Regions from separate parts of the Delftia sp. WY8 genome, predicted to be linked through region 1. Evidence: riboswitches for the same ligand, from Rfam matches in the RefSeq annotation. Region 1 holds a riboswitch; the other holds the start of a gene.
The links. Region 1 has a riboswitch for S-adenosylhomocysteine ahead of metH (methionine synthase). Riboswitches for the same ligand answer to the same signal wherever they lie in the genome.

Region 1 (14,720 bases):
CGGGCCTTCCACCATCTGCTTTTCGGTCTGCTGGCGCATGCCGTACCAGGTCATCAGCACCTGGCTGCGGGACTCGTCGGCGTAGAACTCGATGTCATCGCCCACGCGGTTGGCAGGGAACAGGCCGATGGCGCCGTTGGCCTGCAGCCAGCGGCCTTCGATGATTTTCCTGAGCATGGCCTGGCCGTCGGCCAGCACCTGGCGGGCCTGCACGCCCACGATCTCGTCGTCGAGGATGGCCGGATAGGGGCCGGCCAGGTCCCAGGTCTGGAAGAACGGGCCCCAGTCGATGTATTCGGCGATCTCGGCCAGGTCGAAGTTGCGGAACACGCGCCGGCCCAGGGCGCGCGGCGCCACGGGGGCCTGGGAAAAGTCCACGGGCGTGGCGTTGGCGCGGGCCTTGTCCAGCGGCCACAGCGGCGTCTTCTTCTTGTTGGCGTGCTGGGTGCGGACCTTGTCGTAGTCGGCCTGGATCTCGGCCAGGTAGTTGCCCTTGTTCTCGCCCAGCAGGCTCTGGGCCACGCTGACGCTGCGCGAGGCATCGGGCACGTAGACCACGGGGCCTTCGTACTTGGGCGCGATCTTGACGGCGGTGTGCACGCGCGAGCAGGTGGCGCCGCCGATCAGCAGCGGAATCTTCTTGATGCGGAAGTAGTCGTCCTTGTGCATCTCGCCGGCGACGTACTGCATCTCTTCGAGGCTGGGCGTGATCAGGCCCGACAGGCCGATGATGTCCGCGCCCTCGGCCTTGGCCCGGGCCAGGATCTCATGGCAGGGCACCATCACGCCCATGTTGATGACCTCGAAGTTGTTGCACTGCAGGACCACGGTGACGATGTTCTTGCCGATGTCGTGCACGTCGCCCTTGACGGTGGCGATGACGATCTTGCCCTTGCTGGACACGTCCAGGCCCGCCGCTTCCTGCTGGCGCTTTTCCTCTTCGATGTAGGGCACGAGGTGGGCCACGGCCTGCTTCATCACGCGCGCCGACTTGACCACCTGGGGCAGGAACATCTTGCCGGCGCCGAACAGGTCGCCCACGATGTTCATGCCGTCCATCAGCGGGCCTTCGATCACGTGCAGCGGGCGGCCGCCGCCCTGCACCACGATCTGCTGGTAGGCCTCTTCGGTGTCGACGACGATGAAGTCGGTGATGCCGTGCACCAGGGCGTGCGACAGGCGCTCGCCCACGGTCTTCGGGTTCTCGGGCGTGCCGCGCCATTCGAGCTTCTTGCTGTCGTCCTTGGCGGCGCCCTTGGCGGCGTCGGCAATCTCCAGCAGGCGTTCCGCAGCGTCAGGGCGGCGGTTGAGCACCACGTCTTCCACGCGCTCGCGCAGTTCGGGCTCCAGGTCGTCATAGACGCCGACCATGCCGGCGTTGACGATGCCCATGTCCATGCCCGCCGAGATGGCGTGGTACAGGAACACGGTGTGGATGGCCTCGCGCACAGGGTCGTTGCCGCGGAAGCTGAAGCTCACGTTGGAGACGCCGCCCGAGACCTTGGCGCCGGGCAGGTTCTGCTTGATCCAGCGCACGGCCTCGATGAAGTCCACGGCGTAGTTGTCGTGTTCCTCGATGCCGGTGGCCACGGCGAAGATGTTGGGGTCGAAGACGATGTCCTCGGGCGGGAAGCCCACCTCGTCCACCAGGATGCGGTAGGCGCGCTCGCAGATCTCGATCTTGCGCTGGTAGGTGTCGGCCTGGCCCTTCTCGTCGAAGGCCATGACCACGGCGGCCGCGCCGTAGCGCTTGATCAGCCGGGCCTGGCGCTTGAATTCATCCAGGCCTTCCTTCATGGAGATGGAGTTGACGATGCCCTTGCCCTGCAGGCAGCGCAGGCCGGCCTCGATGACCTCCCACTTGGAGCTGTCCACCATGACCGGCACCTTGGCGATGTCGGGCTCGGAGGCGATGAGGTTCAGGAAGCGCACCATGGCGGCCTTGCTGTCGAGCATGGCCTCGTCCATGTTCACGTCGATGACCTGGGCGCCGTTTTCCACCTGCTGGCGCGCCACGGACAGCGCTTCCTCGTACTGCTCGTTGAGGATCATGCGCGCAAAGGCCTTGGAACCCGTGACGTTGGTGCGCTCGCCCACGTTGACGAACAGCGTGCCCTCGCCGATGGTCACCGGCTCCAGGCCGGACAGCTTCATGGGAGGGGGAGTGAAAGAGGACGACATCAAGCTCACCTGCAAAAACGGCATGGCAACAGGTGAGCGTCGTTGGCACCGTGGGCGCGGTCCGGCCGGGAACCTGCACCTGGCCCAAGCCTGACGCGGCACGCGATCCGGTGTACGGATGGGCGGGTGCCGCGCTGCAACGCTCCTCGGGCCAAAGCCCGGGATTCTACGGCGGCTGGCGGCGGCCTGCAGTGCGGGTTTTACGCCCGCATTCGGGGCAGGCCTGCACAAAGCCATGCGGCACTGCACCAAAGCGCGGCAGCGCGGGCCGCTGGCGGTGCCTTCGGGGCGGATTGTCGATATCCCATCGCCCCGGATTCTTTGCAATGCCTGAGGACAACGCTCCTTTTTTTGCATCTGGCACGCAATTCGCTATCTGCTGGGTACGTGGTCTGACCAGTCAGGCCAAAACCCTCCACCCGCGCCAGCCCATGCAAAGCATTCCGATCTCGATGGCCCAGACGCTGCAGCAGCACATCCTGAGCGGCCACTATCCCGGCGGGAGCCAGCTGCCGCCGCAGCGCGAGCTGGCCCGGCAGCTGGGCATCAGCCGCGCTTCGCTGCGCGAGGCGCTGTCCATGCTGGAGGCCCTGGGCCTGGTCGAGATCCAGCCGGGCAAGGGCGTGCGCATCAACGGCCCGCACAGCGGCCGTGCACGCATGCACCGCGCCTATGCCACCCCGGCGCTGGGCACGCTGTCGCCGCGCCAGCTGATCGAGCTGCGCCTGGTGCTGGAGCCCGGCTGGGCCGCGCTGGCGGCCGTGCGCGCCGACGACAGCGGCCTGCGCCAGCTGCAATGGACCCAGTCCCAGCTGGCCCACGCCCTGGACCGCAGCGACCTGCTGGCCGCCGCCGACGCCGATCTGCAGTTCCACCTGCTGCTGGCCCAGCTGTCGGGCAACCCGGGCCTGGTGGCCATGGCGCGCCAGCTGGAGCTGGCCATCAGCCACAGCCTGCGCCTGCCCTTTGCCTGGAGCGGCGCCGACGACCAGCCGGTGCGCGAGCACGACGCCATCGTGCAGGCCGTCTGCGCAGGCGATGCGCCGGGTGCGGCGGGCGCCATGCGCGCCCACCTGCTGTCGGCTGCCAGGCGCAGCGGCATCGATCTCGACACACCGGACGACGCGACGGCGCCCGACGCGACGGCGCCCGACGCAACGGCGCCCGATACATCTGCGCCCGACCCTGACCCGCTTTCCTTTCGCCTCATCCCACCTTCTGAAGGAGCTTTCGCATGACTTCCCCCTTGACACCCCGCCGCGCATTCATCCGCACCGCCCTGGCGGCCGCCACCCTGGCCGCTGCCGGCCTGGGCGGCGCCGCCCATGCCGACATGCTGGCCAACATCCAGAAGGCCGGCGTGCTGCGCGTGGCGATTCCGCAGGACTTCCCGCCCTTCGGCTCGCTGGGCACCGACCTGAAGCTGCAGGGCTATGACATCGACATGGCGGCCCTGGTGGCCCAGGAGCTGGGCGTGAAGGTGGAGCTGGTGCCCGTGACCAGCACCAACCGCATCCCCTTCCTGACCACGGGCAAGGCCGACATCGTCATCTCCAGCCTGGGCAAGAACGCCGAGCGCGCCAAGGTGATCGACTTCACCCAGGCCTATGCACCCTTCCCCAAGAGCGTCTATGGCCCCAAGGACATGAGCATCAAGGCCCCTGCCGACCTGGCCGGCAAGACCGTGGGCGTGACGCGCGGCTCCACCGAGGACCTGGCCCTCACGCAGGTGGCGCCGGCCTCGGCCACCATCAAGCGCTACGAGGACAACAACGCCACCGCGCAAAGCTATCTGACGGGCCAGGTGCAGCTGGTGACGCTGGGCAACATCGTGGCCAACGCCGTCAACGAGCGCACCAGGCTGCGCCAGCTGGACGTGAAGTTCGCGGTCGAGGACACGCCCTGCTACATCGGCGTGGCCAAGGGCGAGCCGGCGCTGCTGCAGAAGGTGGACGCCATCATCACCAAGCTCAAGGCCGACGGCCGCCTGACCAGCCTGTCCCAGCGCTGGATGAAGATGCCGCTGCCCGCCACCCTGTAACCGCTGCGCCCCTGTTCCCGGAAATCCTTCCATGGCCTATCAATTCGACTTCGGCGCCGTGTTCGACTACAGCGGCCTGCTGGCACAGGGCGCGGGCTTCACGCTGGCGCTGACGGCGGCGGGCGCCGTGCTGGGCGGCGCCATCGGCGTGGCCGGCGGCGTCAGCCGCGCCTGGCGCATTGCGCCGCTGCACTGGCTGTTCAAGGTGTACGTGGAGGGCATACGCAACACGCCCTTCCTGGTGCAGCTGATGTTCGTGTTCTTCGGCCTGCCTTCGCTGGGCGTGCAGATCAACGAATGGCAGGCCTGCCTGCTGACCACGGTGATCAACCTGGGCGCCTACATCACCGAGATCGTGCGCGCCGGCATCCAGGAGACGCCGCGCGGCCAGCTGGAAGCCGCTGGCGCGCTGGGCATGGGCCGCTGGGCGATCTTCCGCCATGTGGTGCTGCGCCCTGCGCTGCAGCGGGTCTGGCCCTCGCTGAGCAGCCAGATCGTGATCGTGATGCTGGGCACCTCGGTGGTCTCGCAGATCGCGGCCCAGGACCTGACGTTTGCGGCCAACTTCATCCAGTCGCGCAACTTCCGCGCGTTCGAGACCTACCTGGTGGTGACGGCGGCGTACTTCGTGCTGGCCCTGGCATTGCGCCAGTTGCTGGCCTGGATAGGCCAGCGCTTCGTGGTGAGCCGCCGCACGCCGCGTGCAGCCAGGCCCGCTGCACCCGCTGCACCTGCAACCACTGCCGGAGACGCCGCATGATTGCCGACATTCCCCTGCTGCCCATCCTGGCCAAGCTGGCCGAGGGCCTGCTGGCCACGCTGGCGCTGTCGCTGCTGGCCTTCGTGCTGGGCGGCGCCACCGGATTGCTGGTGCTGTTCGCCCGCGTGGGCCGCAGCCTGAACCTGCGCCGCCTGGCCAAGGCCTATATCCAGGCCTTCCAGAACACGCCGCTGCTGATGCAGATGTTCATCGTGTTCTTCGGCTCGTCCATGGCCGGCCTGGACATCTCGCCCTGGACGGCGGCCGCCATCGGCCTGACGCTGTACACCAGCGCCTACCTGGCCGAGGTCTGGCGCGGCTGCGTGGAGGCTATCCCCCGCGGCCAGTGGGAAGCCTCGTCCAGCCTGGCCATGGGCTACCTGCAGCAGATGCGCCATGTGGTGCTGCCGCAGGCGCTGCGCCTGTCGATAGCGCCCACGGTCGGCTTCTCGGTGCAGATCATCAAGGGCACGGCGGTGGCCTCGATCATCGGCTTCAGCGAGCTGACCAAGCTCGGCTCCATGCTGGCCAACGCCACCTTCCAGCCCTTCCTCATCTACGGCCTGGTCGCCGCAGGCTACTTCCTGCTGTGCTGGCCCCTGTCCCTCTACGCATCCCATCTGGAGAAGAAACTCTATGCCGCTCGTTGATGTGCGCGCCGTTCACAAGCATTACGGCAACAACCATGTGCTCAAGGGCGTGGACCTGAGCGTGGACAGCGGCCAGGTGGTCGCCATCATCGGCCGCAGCGGCTCGGGCAAGAGCACGCTGCTGCGCTCCATCAATGGGCTGGAGGCCATCCAGTCCGGCCAGATCGTGGTGGACGACGCCGTGCTCAAGGGCTCGGAGGGCAGCGCGCCCTCGCCCGCCCAGCTGCGCGCGCTGCGCCTGAACGTGGGCATGGTCTTCCAGCAGTTCAATCTGTTCCCCCACCTGACGGCGGGCGAGAACGTGGCCCTGTCGCCCACCGTGGTCAAGGGCGTGAAAAAGCCCGAGGCGGCGGCGCTGGCGCGCCAGATGCTGGCCAAGGTCGGCCTGGGCGACAAGTACGACAGCTACCCCGACCAGCTCAGCGGCGGCCAGCAGCAGCGCGTGGCCATTGCACGCGCGCTGGCCATGCAGCCCAAGGTGCTGCTGTGCGACGAGATCACCTCGGCCCTGGACCCGGAGCTGGTCAACGAGGTGCTGGCCGTGGTCAAGCAGCTCGCCGCCGAGGGCATGACGCTGATCATGGTCACGCACGAGATGCGCTTTGCCCGCGACGTGGGCGACCAGCTGGTGTTCATGCACCAGGGCCTGATCCACGAAAGCGGCCCGGCCAAGCAGCTGTTCGCCAGCCCGCAGACGCCGGAGCTGGCCGGCTTCATCGGCGCCGTGCACTGAGCGGTACGGCCAGGCAGGACAAAGGCCCGCGTCGCGGGCCTTTTTTGCATCGGTGCGGCGCAGGGGCCGCGGTCAGTGGCTGATCATCCAGGGCCGCTTGGTCGGGAAGGTCTTGGCGCCGTTGGGCGCCGTGACCGTGGAGCCGCGCTTGCTGGCGCCGCTGCAGCAGCCGCAGCCCGAGGGGTGGCGCATGCGCGCGTAGCTGCCCTCGGCCACATCGCGTGAGCGCCTGGGCTCGTGCCGGGCGCGCTCGTTGGTGTCGTGGGCGCGGCGCTGCTCGGGGCTGGTGCAGGCCAGGCGCGGCGCGCTGACGAAGACGCGGGGCGAGGCCGCCTCGCAGCTGGGGCAGGGCGCGGGCTCGTTGCGCTGCGAGAGGCTGCGCAGCGCGTCGAAGCCGCCGCATGCGGCGCAGTGGTAGTCATAGGTGGGCATGGGCGGCCTCTGGCGGATGGTGGATGGCGGGTGTCGTATGCCGGGCTTACTTGTCCTGGGCGATGGGCAGGTCCACCCCGCCCGTGATGATCTTCTGTGGTCCCTCGGCCGTGGGATTGATGTCGAAGTCGAAGATCTCCGTGGGCAGCCACAGCGTGGCGCAGGCATTGGGCACGTCCACCACGCCGCTGATGTGGCCCTGCACGGGCGCCGTGCCCAGCAGCGAGTAGGCCTGGGCACCGCTGTAGCCGAATTTCTTCAGGTACTCGATGGCGTTCAGGCAGGCCTGGCGGTAGGCCACGGTCACGTCCAGGTAGTGCTGCTTGCCCTTTTCGTCCACCGAGATGCCTTCGAAGATCAGGTAGTCCTTGTAGTTGGGCGTCATGGGGCTGGGCTTGAAGATGGGGTTCTTGATGCCGTACTTGGCCATGCCGCCCTTGATCAGCGAGACCTTCATGTGCACCCAGCCGGCCATCTCGATGGCGCCGCAGAAGGTGATTTCGCCATCGCCCTGGCTGAAGTGCAGGTCGCCCACGCTCAGGCCCGCGCCGTCCACGTAGACGGGGAAGAACACGCGCGAGCCGCGCGAGAGGTCCTTGATGTCGCAGTTGCCGCCATGCTCGCGCGGCGGCACGGTGCGCGCGCCTTCGGCGGCGGCCTTGTCGCGCGCCTCGCCCTGCATCTGGCCCATGTGGGCGGTGGTGGCGTTGGGCGGGTTGGCCAGGCCGGGGATGCGGTCGGGGTCGGTGGCGATGAGGCCGGTCTCGCGCTCGTTCCAGCTGGCCAGCATCTTGGGGTCGGGCAGGCAGCCGATCAGTCCCGGGTGGATGAGGCCTGCGAAGTTGACGCCGGGGATGTGGCGGCTCTTGGTGAACATGCCGTGGAAGTCCCAGATGGACTTCTGGGCCAGCGGGAAATGCTCGTCCAGGAAGCCGCCGCCATTTTGCTTGGAGAAAAAGCCGTTGAAGCCCCAGAGGCTGTCGTCGCGCGCGCCGATGTCCAGCAGGTCCACCACCAGCAGGTCGCCGGGCTCGGCGCCCTTGACGCCCACGGGGCCGGACAGGAAGTGGACGGTGGACAGGTCCACGTCGCGCACGTCTTCGGCGCTGTCGTCGTTCTTGATGGCGCCGCCGGTCCAGTCATAGGTCTCCAGCTTGAACTCCGCGCCCGGCTCCACCCAGACCGCCATGGGGATGTCGGGATGCCAGCGGTTGTGCACCTGCGGGTTGTCGTAGGGGGACTGGTTGAGATCGACCTTGATCAGGGTTTCGGCCATGGTGTGCTCCTTGCGATGGCAGTGGAAAAAGAGAGGAACTCGGCGCCTGCATCGACCGCGGTGAATGAAACCGGCACGGCACAACCCAGGGACACCAAGGAAGGGCCGCCCCGCACCGAGGGTGTCGTCCCCCTCCCGCGTGCGAGAGAGGGGGAAGCGGCGCAGCCGCTCAGGGGGTGCTTCATACAGAGAGGTAGGACTTGATGCGCTGCTCGTCGGTATCGGCACGCGCGGTTTCATGTACCAATCTCCCGCCCTCGATGACGAACAGCCGGTCGGCCACATCCATGGCGAAGGAAAGCACCTGCTCGCTGACCACGATGGTGATGCGGCGCAGCTTGCGGATCTCGTTGAGCGCCTTGGCGATGTCCTTGATGATGGAAGGCTGTATGCCCTCGGTCGGCTCGTCCAGCAGCAGCACCTTGGGGTCGGTGACCAGGGCGCGCGCAATGGCCAGCTGCTGCTGCTGCCCGCCCGAGAGGTTGCCGCCCTTGCGCCGGCGCATGTCCCAGAGCACGGGGAACAGGGCGTAGATGTCGTCGGGCACCTGGCGCGTCTTCGCGTTCTCCAGGCCCGTCTGTATGTTCTCTTCCACGGTCAGCGTGGGGAAGATCATGCGGCCCTGGGGCACGTAGGCAATGCCCTTGGCCACGCGCCGGAAGCTCTCGTCCTTCGTGACGTCCTGGCCGGCCACGGTGATCTGGCCGCTCTTGGCGGGCATGACGCCCATCAGGCTTTTGAACAGCGTGGTCTTGCCCATGCCGTTGCGGCCCATGATGGCCACGGTTTCGTTCTCGCGGCCCTCGAAGCTGATGCCGTGCAGCGCCTCGCTCTGGCCATAGGCCACGTACAGATCCTTGACTTGCAGCATGTGAATTCCTTGTGCGTGCCTCAGTGGCCGAGGTAGACGTCGATGACCTTGGGGTCGGCCTGCACCTTGTCCATGGGACCCTCGGCGAGGATCTTTCCCTGGTGCATGACGGTGACCTTGTGCGCGATGCGCGCCACGAACTCCATGTCGTGCTCGATGACGATGACGGAGCGGTTCTTGCAGATGCGCTGCAGCAGCTCGGCCGTCAGTTCGCGCTCGCGGGCGCTCATGCCGGCGATGGGCTCGTCCAGCATCAGCAGCTCGGGCTCCTGCATGAGCAGCATGCCGATCTCCAGCCACTGCTTCTGGCCGTGGCTGAGCAGGCCGGCCTCGGTGTCCAGGCGCTCGTCCAGGCCGATGTCGGCGGCCACGGCCTGCACGCGATCGCGCACCGCCTCCGTGCACTTGAAGGCCAGCGCGCCGAAGACCGAGCGGCCTTCGGGGTAGGAGACCTCCAGGTTCTGGAAGACCGACAGGTTCTCGTAGATGGACGGCGTCTGGAACTTGCGCCCGATCCCCAGGCGCACGCGCTTGTGCTCTGCCATGCGCGTGAGTTCCTCGTTCTTGAACTTGATGCTGCCGCCCGTGGCGCGGGTCTTGCCGCAGATCAGGTCCAGCAGCGTGGTCTTGCCCGCGCCGTTGGGGCCGATGATGACGCGCAGCTCGTTCCTGTCGATGTACAGGTTCAGCGCGTCGATGGCCTTGAAGCCGTCGAAGGAGACCGTCAGGTCTTCCACGGCCAGCGTGAAGTCGGTATTGCTCATGGTGTGCTCCCGCTGTGGTTCAGGCGCCCTGGCGGCCCATGCCTTCGGACAGGGCGGACGTGGGCTTGGTGGCGGCCGGGGCAGGTGCTGCCTGGGCTCCCTGCGCTGCGGCAGGCGCTGCGGCCGGTGCCGCGCCCTTGCGGCGGCTGTTCCACCAGGGAACGATGCGGCTTTCCCACAGCCCGGCCAGCCCCATCGGGAAGGCCATGGTCACGCCGATGAACAGGCCCGCCATGAGGAACAGCCACAGGTCCGGGAAGCTCTCCGAGAAATAGGTCTTGCCCGCGTTGACCAGCAGCGTGCCGTACACGGCGCCCACCAGGCTCATGCGCCCGCCCACGGCGGCGTAGATGACCATCTCGATGGAGGGCACGATGCCCACGAAGCTGGGCGACATGAAGCCCACCTGCAGCGTGAACAGCGCGCCGCCCACGCCCGACAGCGCAGCGGCCAGGCAGAACACGAAGACCTTGAAGTTGGCCACGTCGTAGCCGGAAAAGCGCACGCGGTCTTCCTTGTCGCGCATGGCCAGCAGCAGGGTGCCCACCTTGCCCGTCTGAATCCAGCGGCACAGCACGATGGCGCCGATCAGCAGGGCCACGCAGACGTAGTAGAGGATGTACTTGGCGCTGTCCGTGCGCGTGTCCCAGCCCCACAGGGTCTTGAGGTCGGTCATGCCGTTGACGCCGCCCGTGTAGCCCTGCTGGCCGATGATGAGCACGGTGACGATCAGCGCCACGGCCTGCGTGATGATGGCGAAGTACACCCCTCCCACGCGGCGCTTGAACATGGCGAAGCTGATGAGCCAGGCCAGCAGCGTGGGCACGGCGATGACGGCGGCCAGCGAGAACGGCAGGCTCTTGAAGGGCAGCCAGAACGAGGGCAGCTCGGTCAGCTGGTTCCAGTCCATGAAGTCGGGGATGCCGGGCGTGGACTGGATCTTGGTGCTGATGGGGTCGGACGCCTCCAGCTTCAGGAACATGGCCATGGCGTAGCCGCCCAGGCCGAAGAACACGCCCTGGCCCAGGCTGAGCACGCCGCCATAGCCCCAGACCATGACCAGGCCGATGGCGACGAAGGCATAGGTCAGGTACTTGCCGACCAGGTTGAGGCGGAAGATGTCCAGCGCCAGGGGCAGCACCACCGCCAGCAGGACGGTGAGCAGCACCAGGCTGGCGAGCTGGTAGCGCTGTATCCAGGCTTTGAGGGCTTGCATGGAAAGACTCCGGTGAACTCAGGGGAAATCGGGGGAACGCGGGGGAATTCGTGGACAGGGCCAGCGCCGGGATCAGCGCCGCACCTTGGACGCGAACAGGCCCTGGGGACGCAGCATCAGGATGAAGACGATCAGCGACAGCGTGATCACCTTGGCCATGGAGCCCGCGAGGAAGAACTCGGTGATGGACTGCGTCTGCGCAATGCCGAAGGCCGAGACCACGGTGCCCAGCAGGCTGGCCGCGCCGCCGAAGGTGACCACCAGGAAGGCGTCCACGATGTACAGCGAGCCCGAGGTGGGGCCGGTGGAGCCGATGGTGGTGAAGGCCGCGCCCGCCACGCCCGCGATGCCGCAGCCGATGGCAAAGGTCAGGCGGTCGGTCTTCTTGGTGTCGATGCCGATGGCGTTGGCCATCACGCGGTTGCTGACCGTGGCGCGCACGCGCAGGCCCCAGCGGCTTTTGTGCAGCGCGATCAGCACGCCGGCCGTGACGGCCATGGTCAGCGCCAGCACGAACAGGCCGTTGATGGGAATGTCCAGCCCCTCGGCCGGCGCCCACGAGCCCATCAGCCAGTCAGGCAGGGTGGGGCTGACTTCCTTGGGGCCGATGAAGGTGCGAAAGCACTGCTGCAGCGCCAGGCTCACGCCCCAGGTGGCCAGCAGCGTGTCCAGCGGCCGCTTGTAGAGGTGGCGGATCAGCCCCCATTCCACCAGCCAGCCGGCCACGAAGGCGAACAGGAAGGCGGCCACGATGGCCAGCGGGAAGTAGTAGGGCATGAACTCGGGCGCGTGCTGCGCCGTGAGCGTGGAGCCCAGGTAGATGGTGTAGGCGCCAATGGTCATGAACTCGCCATGCGCCATGTTGATCACGCCCATCTGGCCAAAGATGATGGCCAGGCCCAGGCCCATCAGCAGCAGCACGGCGAACAGGCTCAGCCCCGCGAAGCCCTGCATCAGGCCGATGTTCATCATGTCGGAAAAACTCATGGTGCTGCTCCTGCGCGCAAGCCAATCGGGAGAGGGGGAAACGATTCACGCGGCAGCCCGCCCACTAGGCCGCAGGCCGCCGCGCATCACCTGCCTGAACGGATCAGGGCTTACTGGTAACCCTTGGGGAAGGGATCGGGTTTGATGAGTTCAGGCGACTCCGAGACCACCTTGAACGTGCCGTCCGGCTGCCCCACGGCAATGCGCGACTTGCTCCACAGGTGGTGGTTGGCGTCCACCTTCACGTAGCCTTCGGGCGCGGTCTTGAGTTCCAGCCCCGGCGATGCGGCCACCACCTTGTCCACGTCGAAGCTCTTGGCCTTCTCCACGGCGGCCTTCCACAGCCAGGGGCCCAGGTAGCCGGCCTGGGTGACGTCGCCGATGACGGCGTTGGGGCCGTACTTGGCCTTGAAGGCGGCCACGAACTTCTTGTTGTTCTCGTTGTCCAGCGTCTGGAAGTACTTCATCGAGGAGTAGAAGCCCGTGAAGTTCTCGCCGCCCACGCCGGTCATCTCGTCCTCGGTCACCGACAGCGTGACCAGCAGTTGCTTGTCACCCGTGATGCCCGCGGCCTTGAGCGCCTTGTAGAAGGCCACGTTGGAGCCGCCCACCACGGCCACGAAGATGCAGTCCGGCTTTTGCAGCTTGATCTTGTTGACCAGCGAGCCGAAGTTGGTGCTGCCCAGCGGGTAGTACTCCTCGCCGACGACCTTGCCCTTCTGGAAGTTCTCGATGTGCTTGCGCGCGATCTTCATCGAGGTGCGCGGCCAGATGTAGTCCGAGCCGATCAGGAAGAAGGTCTTGGCCTTTTTCTCGGCCTTGGCCCAGTCCAGGCTGTACAGGATCTGCTGCGTGGCTTCCTGGCCCGTGTAGATCACGTTCTTGGACTGCTCCAGGCCTTCGTAGAAGGTGGGGTAGTACAGCAGGCCGTTTTCCTTCTCGAACACGGGCAGCACGGCCTTGCGCGAGGCGCTGGTCCAGCAGCCGAAGACGGCGGCGCAGCGGTCGTTGATGAGCAGCTTCTTGGACTTCTCGGCGAAGGTGGGCCAGTCGGAGGCACCGTCTTCCTTGATCACGCGGATCTTGCGGCCCAGGATGCCGCCCATGGCGTTGATCTGGTCGATGGCCAGTTGCTCGGCCTGGATGGAGCCGGTCTCGGAGATCGCCATGGTGCCCGTGGCCGAGTGCAGCTGGCCCACGACGACTTCGGTGTCGGTGACGGCCAGCTTGGTGGTGTTGACCTGGGCCGTGGCCTGGGCGAAGGACCAGGCCGGCAGCCCGGCCACCGAGGCGGCGCCAAGCGCCTGCAGGACGCGGCGGCGGCCCATTTCCGTGCCGGGGGAACCAGGTGTGCGGGGGTCGGAGGGGTGGCTCATGGTGACTCTCCTGTAAGGATCGGTTGGGTGATCTGCAAGTGGCTGAAAACTGGCGTTGCGGTTACGGCTTGTTTCCGCGTTGGGTCCAAGATTAGGAAGAACCCTTGCCGCCGCCCATACGTCAATTGACGTAGCCACCTGCGTACGCACCCCGGATACCCCTCTTGCAAGCCGCGCCAGCATTGGCCCCGCACGTTTCTTGCTAGACCTGGGAATGCACTCCGCCCCCCCGCCCGACAGCCCCACCGGCACCGCAGCCGCGCCGCAGACCATCTTCCGGTTCCGGCGCGAGTACAACGCCTGGGTGGCCGACGAGACCATGGAGGACTACGCGCTGCGCTACACGCCGCGCAGCTTCCGGCGCTGGAGCGAGTTCCGCGTGGCCAACACGGCCTTCGGCTCGCTGTCCTTCCTGGCGCTGGAGGCCATCGGCGGCGCCATTGCGCTGAACTACGGCTTCGCCAACGCCATGTGGGCCATCGTCACCGTGGGGCTGGTGATCTTCCTGACGGGGCTGCCCATCGCCGTCTGCGCCGCACGCTACGGGCTGGACATGGACCTGCTGACGCGCGGCGCGGGCTTCGGCTACCTGGGCTCGACCATCACCTCGCTGATCTACGCCGTCTTCACCTTCATCTTCTTCGCGCTGGAGGCGGCCATCATGGCGCTGGCCCTGCAGCTGGTGGTGGACTGGCCGCTGCAGTGGTGCTATGCGCTGTCGGCCCTGGTGGTGCTGCCGCTGGCCATGCGCGGCATCACGCTGATCTCGCGCCTGCAGGCCTGGACGCAGCCGCTGTGGCTGTTCCTGCTGGTGCTGCCCTTCGTGTGGATGGCGCTGGCCCAGCCGCAGCTGTACCGCGACTTCGCCAGCCTCACCGGCCTGCGCTCGGGCAGCAGCCAGTTCGATCCGCTGATGTTCGGCGCGGCGGCAGCCGTGATCTTCGCGCTGGTGGTGCAGATCGGCGAGCAGGTGGACTTCCTGCGCTTTCTGCCGCCGCGCACCCAGGCCAACCGGCTGCGCTGGTGGGGCGCGGTGCTGGTGGCCGGCCCGGGCTGGGCCGTGATGGGCATGCTCAAGATGGCGGGCGGCGCCTTTCTCGCGTTCGCGGCCATGCAGCTGCAGGGGGTGGACGCCACGCGCGCGGCCGAGCCCACGCAGATGTTCCTGGCGGGCTTCCAGCAGGTGCTGCAGGCCCTGGGCCTGCCGGGGCTGGCCGTGGCGGTGACCGTGGTCTTCGTGGTCATCTCGCAGGTCAAGATCAACGTGACCAATGCCTATGCGGGGTCGCTTGCCTGGTCCAACTTCTTCGCGCGCATCACGCGCAGCCATCCGGGGCGCGTGGTCTGGATGGTGTTCAACGTGGTCATCGCCACCTTGCTGATGACGCTGGGCGTGTTCGGCGCGCTGGAGAAGGTGCTGACCATCTACAGCA
Region 2 (14,720 bases), 560 kb from region 1:
CGTTCGACTTCACGAGCGTCACGCGTCACGAAGCCGGCTTGGCTCAGGACGGGCTTGAGCGCTGCGTCATAGTCGATCAGGGCGCGGGTGATGCCGTGGCGGGTAGCGCCGGCCTGGCCGGATTCACCACCACCGTGGACGTTCACTTGAATGTCGAAAGCTTCCAGGTTGCTCGTCAGAGCCAGGGGCTGCTTTGCGATCATGATCGAAGTTTCGCGGCCAAAGTATTCCTGAATGTCCTTGCCATTCACGGTAATCTTGCCGGAGCCCTTCTTCAGGAACACGCGTGCGACGCTGGATTTGCGACGGCCGGTGCCATTGTTCCAATCACCAATCATCTAGGTCTCCTTAGATTTCCAGAGCCTTGGGCTGCTGGGCGGTGTGGGGATGCTCAGCACCGCCGTACACCTTGAGCTTCTTGATCATTGCGTAGCCCAGGGGACCCTTGGGCAGCATGCCCTTGACGGCCTTTTCCAGAGCGCGGCCGGGGAACTTGGCCTGCATGTCGCGGAAGTTGGTGGCAGTGATGCCGCCGGGGAAACCAGAGTGGCGGTAGTACACCTTGTCCAGGTTCTTGGTGCCGGTGACCTTGAGCTTGGAGGCGTTGATGATGACGATGAAGTCGCCGGTGTCAACGTGAGGTGTGTAAATGGCCTTGTGCTTGCCGCGCAGACGGAGTGCCACTTCGCTGGCGACACGTCCGAGCACCTTATCGGTGGCGTCAATCACAAACCACTCGTGTTGCACCTCAGCGGGCTTTGCGCTGAATGTAGACATGAGTTTTCTCTTTCAAGAAAGGTTTGGCGGGCCCTTTTCCGCGGTCGGTGCTTCTTCAAAAAGGAAGCCTCTTAGGCGGGGATGTAAACTTCGCCGCGGGACCCATAAAATCGCTGCGAAGCCCGCCATTATACAAAACTGGCGCAACCGCACCATCCCCCCGATCCGCAAGTCCCCGGCAGCCCTCGCCGCGAGGCGCCAGCGCCGGGCAACCTTGCAGCCGCCATGGGTGTCCACCCGCCAGCGCGGCTGGTTACCATCACGCCTATGTTCAGTTACCGCCACGCCTTCCATGCAGGCAACCATGCCGATGTGCTCAAGCACACCGTGCTGATCGCCACCCTGCAATACCTCCTCCAGAAGGAGGCCGCCCTTACGGTGCTGGACACGCACGCCGGCGCCGGCCTGTACCGTCTGGATGGCGACTATGCCAACAAGAGCGGCGAGGCCGCAGACGGCATCCTGCGCCTGGCCCAGGCCAAGGAGTCCGAGCTGGCCCCGGTGCTGCAGGCCTACATCGCCTCGGTGCGTTCCTTCAACCAGGGAGCGCAGCTGCGCAACTATCCGGGCTCGCCGTTCATCATCCAGTCCCTGCTGCGCGTGCAGGAGCGCGACAAGCTCAAGGTCTTCGAGCTGCATCCCACCGACATGCGCTCGCTGGCCGGCAACATTGCCCAGCTCGAAGCCGGCCGCCAGGTGGCCGTGCTGCACGAGGACGGCTTCGAGGGCATCAAGAAATTCCTGCCGCCGCCGTCGCGCCGAGCCCTGGTGCTGTGCGACCCCAGCTACGAGCTCAAGAGCGACTACGCCAAGGTGCTGGACATGGCGGCCGACAGCCTCAAGCGCTTTGCCACAGGCACGTATGCGTTCTGGTATCCGATCATCCCGCGCCCCGAGGCGCACGATCTGCCGCGCCGCCTGAAGACCATGACCACCAAGGCCGGCAGGAGCTGGCTGCATGTGGAGCTCACGGTCAAGAGCAACAAGACCTCGGAGCGCGGCGGCCTGCCGGCCAGCGGCATGTTCCTGATCAATCCGCCGTTCAATCTCAAGGAACAGCTCAAGCCGGCCATGCCGCAGCTGGTCAAGCTGCTCGGTCAGGACGAGAACGCGGCCTTCACGCTCGAATCCGGCGGCTGAGCCCGTTCAGCGCGCGTTCGAGGCCGCAGAGGCCACTGCGGTGGACGAGGCAGCGGCGGGCGCCGCAGCCTTCGCCACCGGCTTGGCGGCAGGGACGGCACGGCTGGCCACGGCCGTGCGTGCATTGGGCCTGGGGGCAGGCGCCTTGGCCTGGACACGCGGACGCACCGGCGCCTTGGCCTGAACCCGGGTCCGTGCCTGTGTTGTCTGTGCCTGTGCCTTGGCCTGCTGCGTCTTCTCGATGGACTTGGCCTTCCTGGCCGTGACCAGGGTTTCGGGGCATTCCTGCTCACCATCGTCGAGCTGCCACAGCTCCACGGGCTTGATGCCCAGGCCGACCATGCCCAGCTCCTGCGCTGCGGCCTGGCTCAGATCGATCACGCGGCCAGGCGCAAACGGCCCGCGGTCGTTGATGCGCACCACCACTGTCTTGCCCGTGGCGGCGCTGCGCACGCAGACGCGGCTGCCGAAGGCAAAGCTGCGGTGCGCGGCCGTCAATTCTTCCTTGTCGAAACGCTCGCCGCTGGCGGTCAGCCGGCCATGCAGGCCCGGGCCATACCAGGAGGCTAGGCCTTGCTGGTCGCTGTCGCGCGAGGGCACGAGGGCGAAGTCGGGATTGGAGGGAGCCTCGGCACTGTCTTCGGGCGAGGCCGACTCGGAGGGCTTGGCATCCGGGGATTTGCTGGCCGGCTGCGCGGCCCGCGATGTGCGGCCACCGCGCTTGCCGGCCGAGGGCACGGCCGCTGGCGTCTGGCCTTCATCCATTGCCGCCGCACCTGCGGTCAGGGCGCCGGACTCGGCATCGCTTTGTGCCACGGGAGCCGGCGCGCAGCCGGCCAGGGTGGCGGTGATGGCGCACATGGCCAGCCAGCGCCAGTGCAGGCGTCGAAAACCACGATCCATGGGCAAAAACCTCCAGGGAACGCCTGACCGTTCCCAAGTTCTAGAGGGTCGCCCGGGGCCGGCGCAGTGGCTGCGCGCTCAAAGGCCCAATCGATCGCAGATTTCCAGCGTGGCGACGCTCTGGTTCATCGTATAGAAGTGCAGCCCGGGAGCGCCCTGGCTGCGCAACTGCTCGCATAGACGGGACACGACATCGAGGCCGAAGGCGCGAATGGACGCCGTGTCATCTCCGTAAGCCTGCAGACGCAGGCGGATCCAGCGCGGGATCTCGGCGCCGCAGGCGTCCGAGAAGCGCATCAGCTGCGTAGAGCTGGTGATGGGCATGATGCCGGGAACAACCGGTGCATCAAGCCCCATGCCGCGCGCCGCATCAACGAAACGGCAGTAGGCGTCGGCATTGTAGAAATATTGGGTGATCGCGGAATCCGCGCCAGCGCGCACTTTAGCCGCAAACGCATCCAGATCGGACTGTGGGGATTTCGCCTGCGGATGGACCTCCGGGTAGGCCGCCACCTCGATGTGGAACCAGTCGCCGAACTCGCGGCGGATGAATTCCACGAGATCGCTGGCGTACTGGAATTCGCCACCCAGGCCATAGCCGCTGGGCAGGTCGCCGCGCAGCGCGACGATGCGGCGCACGCCCATGGCCTTCAGCTCCTGCAGTTCGGCGCGCACCTTGTCGTGCGTGGCGCCCACGCAGGAGAAATGCGATGCCGCGCTGACGCCTTCGTTCTGGATGTCACGCACCATGGCGAAGGTGCCCGTCTGCGTGGAGCCGCCCGCGCCATAGGTGACGGAGCAGAACTGGGGCTTGCGCGCATAGAGGTTCTTGCGCACCTGCACATGCTTGGTCGCGCCCTCGGGCGTCTTGGTCGGGAAGAACTCGAAGCTGATCGGAAAGCTCATGTAAGACTCGCTGCTCAGTGTTTCATTCGTTGCGTTTGCGCAGCTTGGCGCGGCCCGGACCGGGCACGCCGAACTCGGTACTGGTGTCGATCACACGCTCGTTGCGCTGCTCGCGCAGCACGGTGCGGGACACGCGCTTAGGCGCGGCCGGCTTAGGAGCGGCCTTCACGGCCGAGCGGGGCTCGTCGTCGTCCTGCGTTTCAGGCTGCTCTGGCTCCTTCACCACGGCCGCCTGCTGGGCATGCACGAAGAATTCGCGGTTGCCGTCGCCGCCTTCGATGGCCGACTCCATCCAGCCCTTGACCTCCAGGCCCAGCTCGCCCAGGCAGGTGCGGATGCGCTGCTCCACCTCGGTGAACAGGGCCGCATCGCGCACGATGCCGCCCTTGCCGACCTGGCCCGGCTGCAGCTCGAACTGCGGTTTGACCAGCATCAGCAGCTGGCCATGCGGCTTGAGCAGGCGCGTGACGGCCGGCAGCACCAGGGTCAGAGAGATGAAGGACAGATCGCCCGTGACGAAGTCGAACTGCGGCGTGATGTCCACGTCGGCAAACTCGGCGCGGCGGCGGCGCTGCGTGGCCACCGTGCCCTCATCGCGCGCCTTGCCCTTGGCCGCGCGCTCGGCCTTGAAGGCCTCGATCTCGTTTTCCTTGGCGTCGTCGCTGTCGTCGTAGTCCTCGTCGACCACGCCGCCGTTGCGCATCCAGGCATAGGGCGCCACGGGCTGGGTGTCGTTGTCGTCGGGATCTTCTTCCCAGCGTTCGGACAGCACTTCCTCGCAGGCCTCCTGCAGGCCCTCGGCCGTCACCGCGCGGGCATTGACGCCTTCGACGCAGATCACGCGCGCATCCGAGCGCAGCCGGTCATGCAGCTGGCCATGGCCCACGTCCACGCCGATGACCTGGGCGGCGCCTGCCTGCAGCAGGCAGTCGGTGAAACCGCCCGTGCTCTGGCCCACGTCCAGGCAGCGCAGGCCGTCCACCGACAGCTTGGTGGCCGCCAGCGCGCCTTCCAGCTTCAGCCCGCCGCGCGAGATGAACCGGGCCTCGGCCCCGTCCAGCAACTGCAGCTCGGCACCTGCGGGAATCTCGTCGCCGTTCTTGGCGACCTTCTTCCACGGCGTCAACGGCGTCATGCGCCACTGCACGCCACCCGCAATCAGCCGCTGCGCCTGCGAGCGCGTGGCCGCATGGCCGGCTTCCACCAAAAATACATCTGCGCGCATAGCGTCGCTCCAGGAAATCTCAGTTGACTAATGCCCGAAACCGGCGCGACCCAACTCAGGGACGCCAAGCAAGGGCCGCCCCGCAGCGAGGGCGTCGTCCCCCTCCCCCGCGAAGCGGGTAGAGAGGGGGAAGGCGCGTCAGCGCCTCAGGGGGTGCTTAATACCTATAAGTTTCGGGCTTGTAGGGACCCTGCTTGCTCACGCCGATATAGGCAGCCTGGCCGTCCGTCAGCTCGGTCAGCATGGCGCCAACCTTCTTCAGGTGCAGGCGGGCAACCTTCTCGTCCAGGATCTTGGGCAGCACGTAGACCTTGCCGACCTCGTAGGCATCGGGCTTGGTGAACAGCTCGATCTGGGCGATGGTCTGGTTGGCGAACGAGGCGCTCATCACGAAGCTGGGGTGGCCGGTGGCGCAGCCCAGGTTCACCAGGCGGCCCTTGGCCAGCAGGATGATCTTCTTGCCGTCAGGGAAGGTGATGTGGTCCACCTGGGGCTTGATCTCTTCCCACTGGTACTGCTCGATGGAGGCGACGTCGATCTCGTTGTCGAAGTGGCCGATGTTGCAGACGATGGCTTCGTTCTTCATGGCCACCATGTGCTCGTGGCGGATGATGTCGCGGTTGCCGGTGGTGGTCACGAAGATGTCGGCCTTGTCTGCCGCCCACTCCATGGTCACGACCTTGTAGCCTTCCATGGCCGCCTGCAGGGCGTTGATGGGATCGATCTCGGTGACCCAGACCTGGGCCGACAGCGCGCGCAGCGCCTGGGCGCAGCCCTTGCCCACGTCGCCGTAGCCGGCCACCACGGCGACCTTGCCGGCGATCATCACGTCGGTGGCGCGCTTGATGCCGTCCACCAGCGATTCGCGGCAGCCGTAGAGGTTGTCGAACTTGCTCTTGGTGACGGAGTCGTTGACGTTGATGGCGCGGAACTTCAGCGTGCCCTTGGCCGACATCTCGTTGAGGCGGTGCACGCCGGTGGTGGTCTCTTCGGTCACGCCGATGATGTGGGCGCTCTTGCGCGTGTACCAGGTGGGGTCCTGGGCCAGCTTGGCGCGGATGGCGGCGAAGGCGATCTTCTCTTCCTCGGAGGCGGGGTTGTCCAGCACGGACAGGTCCTTTTCGGCGCGCATGCCCAGGTGCAGCAGCATGGTGGCATCGCCGCCGTCGTCCAGGATCATGTTGGGGCCTTCGCCTTCGGTACCGGCGGCGCCGAATTCAAAGATGCGGTGGGTGTAGTCCCAGTAGTCGGCCAGCGATTCACCCTTGATGGCGAACACGGGCGTGCCCGTGGCGGCGATGGCGGCGGCGGCATGGTCCTGCGTCGAGAAAATGTTGCACGAGGCCCAGCGCACGTCGGCGCCCAGGGCCTTGAGCGTCTCGATCAGCACGGCCGTCTGGATGGTCATGTGCAGCGAGCCGGCGATGCGCGCGCCCTTGAGCGGCTGTGCCGCGGCGAATTCCTCGCGCGTGGCCATCAGGCCGGGCATTTCGGTTTCGGCGATCAGGATTTCCTTGCGGCCCCAGGCGGCGAGGGAAATGTCAGCGATGGCCGTGTCGGCGGAAACGGGACGAACAGCAGCGTTCATGGTTTTCTCCAAAAGATGAATGAAAAACCACGTTCTGCGGGAGACGAAAAAAAGCTCACCGCACAGAAAGCGTGGGCGAGCGTCGTTGCAGGTATGACTCCGAGCCTCGCAGACCGCATCTGGTGAATGGGCCTGCTGCAACGCTCCTCGGAGAGGCGCTGATTATACCGATCCCGGGGATGCCTCACCGCCCAGCCCCACAAGCCGGTAGCCCACCTGCAGCTCGGTCACCAGGTGGCGCGGCTGGGCCGGCTCGTCCTCGATCTTCTGGCGCAGATTGGCCATGTGCACGCGCAGGTAATGGGCACGGCCCAGGTATTCGGGTCCCCAGACCTGCAGCAGCAGCTGGCGGTGGGTCATCACACGGCCCTGGGCGGCGATCAGCGCCGCCAGCAGGCGGAATTCGATGGGCGTGAGGTGCACCGGCTGGCCCGCACGCCGCACCTCGTGCGTGGCCAGGTCCACCTGCACCTGGCCGAAGTGCACCTGGCTGGATGCAACTGCGCCGCCTGCGGCCCCCAGTTGCTGGCGGCGGCGCAGCATCACGCGCAGCCGGGCCAGCAGCTCGGGCACACCGAAAGGCTTGACCAGGTAATCGTCTGCGCCGGCGTCCAGGGCGGCCACCTTCTCGTCCTCGCGCTCGCGCGCGGAAAGCACGAGCACGGGCACGGAGGACCATCCGCGCAGCTCGGTGAGAACCTGCTTGCCGTCGGCATCCGGCAGGCCCAGGTCGAGGATGACCAGATCGGGCTGGCGGCTCGCCGCCTCGATCAGGCCCCGGCGCGCGCTGTCGGCCTCGAAGACCTGCCAGCCCTCGTCCTCCAGCACCAGGCGCACGAAGCGGCGGATGCCGGGGTCGTCCTCGATCATCAGGATGCGGTTGGTGGGCGTGCTCATGGCGCAAGACTCTAATCGAGCAATGGCTGCTCCGGCACCGGAAAGCGCAGCGTGAACACGGTGCCGGGGCCTGGGCGCGCGGCAGCGGCCTCGATGCGCCCGCCATGGGCCTCGACAATGCTGCGCACCAGCGCCAGCCCCAGACCTATGCCCGAGACGGTGGACTCGGCCGTGCCGCGCGTGAAGGGCTCGAACAGCGTCTCCACGGGCAGGTGTGGCGGCAGGCCGGGCCCGCCATCCTGCACGGCCACAAGCACTTCGCCGTCCTGTTCGCGTGCGTGGATGGTCAGCGGCGTGCCGGCCGGCGTGTACTTGGCGGCGTTGTCCAGCAGGTTGACCAGCACGCGCTCCATGAGCACGGCATCGAGCTGCAGCAGCGGCAGGCTGGCGGGCACGTCGGTGCTCACGGGATGCTCGTGCAGGCGCGCGCGCATCTGGCGCAGCGCGCTGCCGACCACTTCATCCAGCGGCAGCCATTCGCGCTGCAGGTGCACGCCGCCTTGCTGCAGGCGCGCCATGTCCAGCAGGTTCTCCACCAGTCGCTGCATGGCCTGGGCCTGGATGCGGACCTGCTCCAGCATGTCGGCTGCGCCGCCCGGCGGCACATGGCGCTGCGCGGCCTCGGCCGCGCCCAGGATGGTGGTCAGCGGCGTGCGCAGGTCGTGCGAGACGGCCGACAGCAAGGTGTTGCGCATGCGCTCGCCCTCCATGGCGATCTGGGTCTGCTGGGCCACGGCCACGAAGTGCTGACGCTCCAGCGCCAGCGCCACCTGGCTGGCACAGGCCTCCAGCAGGCGCTGCTCCTCGGGCACCTCCAGGCGCTGGGGCGCACGCAGTTGCAGCACCAGTACGCCCCGCATGCGCACGGGCGCCGCCAGCGGCACGTAGCGGGCCGGCGCGGCCGGCAGCGTGTCCGTGCCCTGGCCGGCCTGCTGGCCGTGGTCCATGGCCCAGCGCGCAATGCTGTCGTCCATGGGGCAGGAGCCGCCGCCGGCGGGGCGCAGGCGCTCGTCGGCATCGGGCAACAGCAGCCCGGCCTGGGCGTCGAACACGCCCGAGACCGTGCTCAGCGCAATCTCCACCACCTGCTCCTGCGTGAGCGCGCCCGAAAGGTCGCGCGCCAGCCGCGCCAGGGCGCCCGCGCGCCGCTCGCGCTCGGCCGCCACGCGCGCCTCGTGGCGCAGCCGCGCCATGAGCTGGCCGCAGACCAGGGCCACGCCCAGCATCAGCACGAAGGTGAACAGGTACTGCGTGTCGTTGACATGGAAGGATCCGCGCGGGGGCACAAAGAAAAAGTCGAAGCACAGTACCGACAGCAGCGCCGCCCAGGCGCCCGGGCCACGCCCCCAGCGCAACGAAGACAGCACGACGATGAGCAGGAACAGCATCACCACGTTGGCCGGGTCGAAGATGCGCAGCAGCTGCTCGGCCAGCACCGTGGCGGTCAAGCAGGCCAGGGTCACGCCGGCATAGCCCTTCCAGGGCAGCGGCCTGCGCCGCAGCGGTGCGGCAGGCGCGGCCTCGGTCCGGGCCGCGCTGGAGCCCCCGGAGAGCACCAGCACGTCGATGTCGGGATGCAGCTGGACGATGCGGTCGGGCAGGCTGCGGCCCCACCAGCGCCAGGGCGACCATGCCGGGCGCGGCGGCTGGGCCAGCACCAGGCGGCTGGCGTTGCGCTCGCGCGCGAAGGCAACCAGGGCCTCGGCCACATCGGCGCCCGGCAGCGTGGCCGTCTCGGCCCCCAGGCGTGCGGCCAGGGCCAGGGTCTTGAGCACGGCGGCCTGCACGCTGCGTGGGCGGTGCTGGCGCTGGGGCGCGTCCACGTACACCACCATCCAGCCAGCATCCAGCCGGCGTGCCATGCGCACCACCTGGCGCACCAGGGCGTCGTCGCCCGCGTGCCCTGCCACGGCCACCAGCAGGCGCTCACGCGCAGGCCAGACCGTGCCTATGGAGCGCTCGCGCCGGTAGTCGCGCATGTCCTCGTCCACGCGGTCGGCCGTGCGGCGCAGTGCCAGCTCGCGCAGCGCCAGCAGGTTGCCGCGCCTGAAGAAGTTGCGCGAGGCCCGCTCGGCCTGCTCCATCATGTAGACCTTGCCGTCCTTCAAGCGGCGCAGCAGCTCGTCGGGCGAGATGTCGACGACGATGACCTCGTCGGCATCGTCGAAGATCTGGTCGGGCACGGTCTCGCGCACCGTGATGCCGACGATGCCGCCCACCACGTCGTTCAGGCTTTCCAGGTGCTGCACGTTGATCGTGGTCCAGACATCGATGCCTGCGTCCAGCAACTCCTGCACGTCCTGCCAGCGCTTGGGATGGCGTGAGCCTGGCGCATTGCTGTGCGCCAGTTCATCGAGCAGCAGCACGCGCGGACGCCGCGCGAGCGCCGCATCCAGGTCGAACTCGCGCAGCGTCCGTCCCTGGTGCGGCAGCTCGCGCAGCGGCAGTTGCTCCAGGCCATGCAGCTGCTGCGCCGTTTCCTTGCGGCCATGGGTTTCCACGAGTCCCACCAGAACCTCGCGGCCCCCCTGGCGTTCGCGCTGGGCGGCGGCCAGCATGGCGTAGGTCTTGCCCACGCCTGCATTCGATCCGAAGTAGATGCGCAGCTTGCCCCGCCCCTCCTGCGCCCGCTCATGGCGCAGGCGCGCGACCAGGGCGTCGGGATCGGGGCGCGGCAGACCGGGCGGCGCCGGCTCGGCAGAGGACGAAATGGGCATGGTTCTCAGCCTAGCACCAGAGCGTGCTCCCACACTAGAACGCCGCCGACAGCGACAGCACCCAGCCGCTGCGGCCCAGGCTTTGCATCTGGCCTGCCGCATTGGCCGCGCGGTAGTAGCGCGTGTCGGCCGAGGTGCCGGCCCAGGCCAGCGTGGCCGTCCATGGCCCCCAGCTGCGGGCCAGCGAGACGCGCCAGTCGGCGTACGACAGTTCGCTGTAGTTGCGCACCTGCGTGTGGCCGGCATGCAGGCCCAGCACCGCCCAGTCGCCCAGCGGATGCTGGTAGTTCAGGTCCAGATAGCTGCTGCCGCGTGAGCTGCCGCTGCCGGGAAGTGCCTCGGCAAAGGCCGTGGCCGCCGTGCTGTCGCGCAGGCCGAAGTAAGGCGTCAGCGCCAGCGACCATTTGGCGCTGAAGCCGCCGTGGGTGACGCCCAGATAGGCCTCGGTGGTGTCGTAGCGCACGCCGCCGCTGCCATCCCCGCGGGGCACGCGCGCGCCGGGGTAGTTGTAGTGCAGCAGGCCGATGTCGCCCGTCCAGCCCGGCAGCAGCTCGGTGCGCCAGCCGCCGTACAGGTCAAGCTCCAGCGCGCGGCCGTCCAGATAGCTGTGGCGCGACACGCTGGAGCCGGACACGCCCAGGTAGGCGCCGCGCGGCAGCGACAGCTCCAGCCCGCCTTGCAGCGCCGGCCCCATCCAGCTTTGCGAGATGCCACGGAAACGGTAGTCGCTGAGCAGCGCCACGCTGCCGGTGAGCGCGTAGGCGGGTGCGGGCGATTGCTGGGCATCGGCACTGGCAGCGTTGACGGGAGAGGTCTCGGCCTGGGCATGGCAGGACGCAGCCGCCAGCGACAACAGTGCAGCCAGCGAGGCACGGGGGAAGAAACGGGGGACGGCACAAGCGGCCGTCATGGAAGAAACGGATTTCATCTTGGTTTTTGTACAGAGAAAGCAAGGCGGTGCCTGCCCGGGCGGGCAGGCTTGCCGCCAAAGATCAGGCCAGGCCGAAAGCCACCAGCAGCATGTCGATCAGCTTGATGCCGATGAAGGGGACGACCAGGCCCCCCAGCCCGTAGACCAGCAGGTTGCGCCGCAGCAGGGCCGAGGCGCCGATGGCGTGGTAGGGCACGCCACGCAAAGCCAGCGGTATCAGGACGATGATGATCAGCGCGTTGAAGATCACGGCGCTCAGGATGGCCGAGCCCGGGCTGGCCAGTCCCATGACATTGAGCGCCGACAGCTGCGGATACGTGCCCACGAAGGCGGCCGGGATGATGGCGAAGTACTTGGCCACGTCGTTGGCCACGCTGAAGGTGGTCAGCGCACCGCGCGTCATCAGCATCTGCTTGCCGGTCTCCACGACCTCGATGAGCTTGGTCGGGTTGCTGTCCAGGTCCACCATGTTGCCGGCTTCCTTGGCCGCCTGGGTGCCGCTGTTCATGGCCACGGCCACGTCGGCCTGGGCCAGTGCGGGTGCGTCATTGGTGCCGTCGCCGGTCATGGCCACCAGCCGGCCGGCGGCTTGGTGTTCGCGGATCAGGCGCAGCTTGTCCTCGGGCGTGGCTTCGGCAAGGTAGTCGTCCACGCCGGCCTCGGCCGCAATGGCGGCGGCCGTGAGCGGATTGTCGCCCGTGATCATCACGGTCTTGATGCCCATGCGGCGCAGCTCGGCAAAGCGTTCGCGTATGCCGTGCTTGACCACGTCCTTGAGCTCGATCACGCCCAGCACGCGGGCGCCATCGGCCACCACCAGCGGCGTGCTGCCGCGCCGCGAGACATCCTCCACCACCTTGAGCATGGCGGGCGGGAACTTGCCGCCCATGGCTTCGACGTGGCGGCGCACGGCGTCGGCCGCGCCCTTGCGCAGGCTGCGCGTGCCGCCGTCGGGCTGCGGCATGTCCACGCCGCTCATGCGCGTCTGGGCCGTGAAGGGCACGAAGACGGCATGCAGGGTTGCCAGGTCACGCTCGCGCAGGCCATGCATTTCCTTGGCCAGCACGACCACGCTGCGGCCCTCGGGTGTCTCGTCGGCCAGTGATGCCAGCTGCGCCGCATCGACCAGCTGCGCGGCCGTCACGCCGGGAGCGGGCAGGAATTCGCTGGCCTGGCGGTTGCCCAGCGTGATGGTGCCGGTCTTGTCCAGCAGCAGCACGTCCACGTCGCCGGCCGCCTCCACGGCGCGGCCCGAAGTGGCGATCACGTTGGCCTGCATCATGCGGCTCATGCCTGCCACGCCAATGGCCGACAGCAGGCCGCCGATGGTGGTCGGGATCAGGCACACCAGCAGGGCGACCAGCACCGTCAGTCCCACGACCTGCCCGCTGCCCGTCAGCTCCACCGCAAAGGCCGAATAGGGCCGCAGCGTGACGATGACCAGCAGGAACAGCAGCGTCAGTCCGACCAGCAAGATGGTCAGCGCCAGTTCGTTGGGCGTCTTGTGGCGGCGGGCCGACTCCACCATGGAGATCATGCGGTCCAGGAAGGACTCGCCGGGGTTCACGGTGATCTGCACCACCAGCCAGTCCGACAGCACGCGCGTGCCGCCGGTGACCGAAGAGAAGTCGCCGCCGGCCTCGCGGATCACGGGGGCCGATTCGCCGGTGATGGCGCTCTCGTCCACCGAGGCCACGCCCTCGATCACCGTGCCGTCCAGCGGTATGGTGTCGCCGGCCTCGACCAGCACCCACATGCCCGAGCGCAGTTCTTCCGCACCCACGGGATGCCAGCGGCTTTGGTAGCTGGCCTGCTCCAGCTTCTTGGCGACCGTGCTGCGCTTCATGCTGCGCAGGCTCGCGGCCTGGGCGCGGCTGCGCCCCTCGGCCAGCGCCTCCGCAAAATTGGCGAACAGCACGGTGAACCACAGCCACAGCGCAATGGCCAGGATGAAGCCCGCAGGCGCCTCGCCCTCGCCCGCCAGGGCCTGGGCCCAGAGCAGGCTGGTGAAGATGGCGCCCAGATAGACCACGAACATCACCGGGTTGCGCCATTGCGCGCTCGGTGCCAGCTTGCGGATGGAGTCACCCAGCGCCTGGCGCACCAGCGAAGGATCGAACAGGGACAAAGCAGTTTTGCGCGACATGGCTTACTCCTTGGCGGCATTGGCTGCCGCAGGCTGCAGCGTCGCGGCCGAGAGATCGTCCAGCGCCAGATTCAACTGCAGCACGTTCACGCGCGGCTCACCCAGCAGGCCCAGAACGCGCGGCTGCATCTGCTGGCGCAGCAGTTCCTGGACCTTGGCCACAGGCAGCTGGCGCTCGCGTGCCACGCGCGACAGCTGCAGCTCGGCATTGGCCACAGAGATGTGCGGATCCAGGCCGGAGGCCGAGGCCGTCACGGCATCCACAGGTACAGCGGCATCTGCCGCCAGACCATTGAGTTCGCGGTAGGCCGCCACGCGCGCCGCCACGGACTCCTTGAGCGCCGCGTGGGTCGACCCCTGGTTGGTGGCAGCCGACAGCGCGGCGTTGTAGGGCGCGGCCACCGTGGCATCGGCCTTGTCGGGATCCGGCGCCGTGGTGGCGCTGGGCCGACCCTGGAAATAACGGGGCGAAGCGAACTCCTGCCCGATCAGGGCCGAGCCCACGACCGAGCCCTGGCGCGTGATCAGGCTGCCATTGGCGGCCTTGGGAAACGCGGCCTGGGCCACGAGCGTGGTGACCAGCGGATACGCCAGGCCCGTGACCACGGCGACGAACAGCGCCGACCGCAGGCTGGGGCCGAACAGCGAGCGCAGCCCGCCGGCATCGGTCTGGGATGGAACCTGCGCATCGGTGCGCAGCACCGGCAACGGGCCGGAAGTGTGTGTTTGAACTTGCATTTCGGAAACCTCCGCCGCGCTGCTGTGTCAGGCACAGCAGGCGGCCAGGAAAAAAACGGGCTCAGGGGTGTTCAGGGATAGACCTGTCCTGACAGCATCTGCAGTTGCTCGACCACAGGGCCCAGGGCCAGCGAAGGCAGGAAGGTCAGTCCACTGACCACTACCACCACGAAGACCAGCAAGCCCATGAACAGCGGCGTGGCCGTCGGGAAGGTGCCCGGCCCCGCAGGCACGGTGGGCTTGGCCGCCAGGCTGCCGGCCAGGGCCAGCATGGGCAGCAGTGTCAGATAGCGGCCAGCCAGCATGGCCAGGCCGATGGTGGTGTTGAAGAACGGCGTGTTCGCATTCAGGCCCGCAAAGGCCGAACCGTTGTTGGCCGTGCCCGAGGCATAGGCATAGAGCACCTCCGAGAAGCCGTGCGGCCCCCGGTTGGTCAGACTGGCCATGGTGTCGGGCCAGACCGCAGCCAACGCCGTGAAGCCCAGGATGGAGATCGGGTGCGCCATCACGGCCAGCATCACCAGCTTGATCTCTCGCGCCTCGATCTTCTTGCCCAGGAACTCGGGCGTGCGGCCGATCATCATGCCGGCCAGGAAGACCGTGAGGATGGCGTACTGCAGCAGGTTGATCAGGCCCACGCCGTCGCCGCCGAACACACAGTTGAGCATCATCTGCGCCAGCGGCACCAGCCCGCCCAGGGGCGTCAGCGAGTCATGCATGGCATTGACCGAGCCCGTGGTCGCGGCCGTGGT

Region 2: it holds a riboswitch for S-adenosylhomocysteine, as region 1 does, so the genes downstream of both, ahcY (adenosylhomocysteinase) here and metH (methionine synthase) in region 1, are expected to answer to the same signal.

Annotation. Positions count from the first base shown of each region.
Region 1 covers NZ_CP049795.1:3,777,684-3,792,403, reverse strand. The annotation lists gene metH (methionine synthase) at 1-2,181, opposite strand, end outside; S-adenosyl-L-homocysteine riboswitch at 2,209-2,335, opposite strand; gene G4D77_RS17460 (FadR/GntR family transcriptional regulator) at 2,613-3,419, shown strand; gene G4D77_RS17455 (transporter substrate-binding domain-containing protein) at 3,416-4,222, shown strand; gene G4D77_RS17450 (amino acid ABC transporter permease) at 4,254-4,982, shown strand; gene G4D77_RS17445 (amino acid ABC transporter permease) at 4,979-5,632, shown strand; gene G4D77_RS17440 (amino acid ABC transporter ATP-binding protein) at 5,619-6,365, shown strand; gene G4D77_RS17435 (FmdB family zinc ribbon protein) at 6,438-6,797, opposite strand; gene fmdA (formamidase) at 6,844-8,073, opposite strand; gene urtE (urea ABC transporter ATP-binding subunit UrtE) at 8,255-8,944, opposite strand; gene urtD (urea ABC transporter ATP-binding protein UrtD) at 8,965-9,708, opposite strand; gene urtC (urea ABC transporter permease subunit UrtC) at 9,728-10,924, opposite strand; gene urtB (urea ABC transporter permease subunit UrtB) at 10,997-11,911, opposite strand; gene urtA (urea ABC transporter substrate-binding protein) at 12,022-13,287, opposite strand; gene G4D77_RS17400 (hybrid sensor histidine kinase/response regulator) at 13,502-14,720, shown strand, end outside.
Region 2 covers NZ_CP049795.1:4,333,980-4,348,699, reverse strand. The annotation lists gene rpsI (30S ribosomal protein S9) at 1-338, opposite strand, end outside; gene rplM (50S ribosomal protein L13) at 349-777, opposite strand; gene G4D77_RS19985 (23S rRNA (adenine(2030)-N(6))-methyltransferase RlmJ) at 1,045-1,917, shown strand; gene G4D77_RS19980 (septal ring lytic transglycosylase RlpA family protein) at 1,924-2,820, opposite strand; gene metF (methylenetetrahydrofolate reductase [NAD(P)H]) at 2,899-3,726, opposite strand; gene G4D77_RS19970 (TlyA family RNA methyltransferase) at 3,749-4,951, opposite strand; gene ahcY (adenosylhomocysteinase) at 5,109-6,539, opposite strand; S-adenosyl-L-homocysteine riboswitch at 6,610-6,694, opposite strand; gene G4D77_RS19960 (response regulator) at 6,702-7,436, opposite strand; gene G4D77_RS19955 (DUF4118 domain-containing protein) at 7,448-10,153, opposite strand; gene G4D77_RS19950 (TorF family putative porin) at 10,188-11,063, opposite strand; gene kdpB (potassium-transporting ATPase subunit KdpB) at 11,146-13,230, opposite strand; gene kdpC (potassium-transporting ATPase subunit KdpC) at 13,234-13,968, opposite strand; gene kdpA (potassium-transporting ATPase subunit KdpA) at 14,040-14,720, opposite strand, start outside.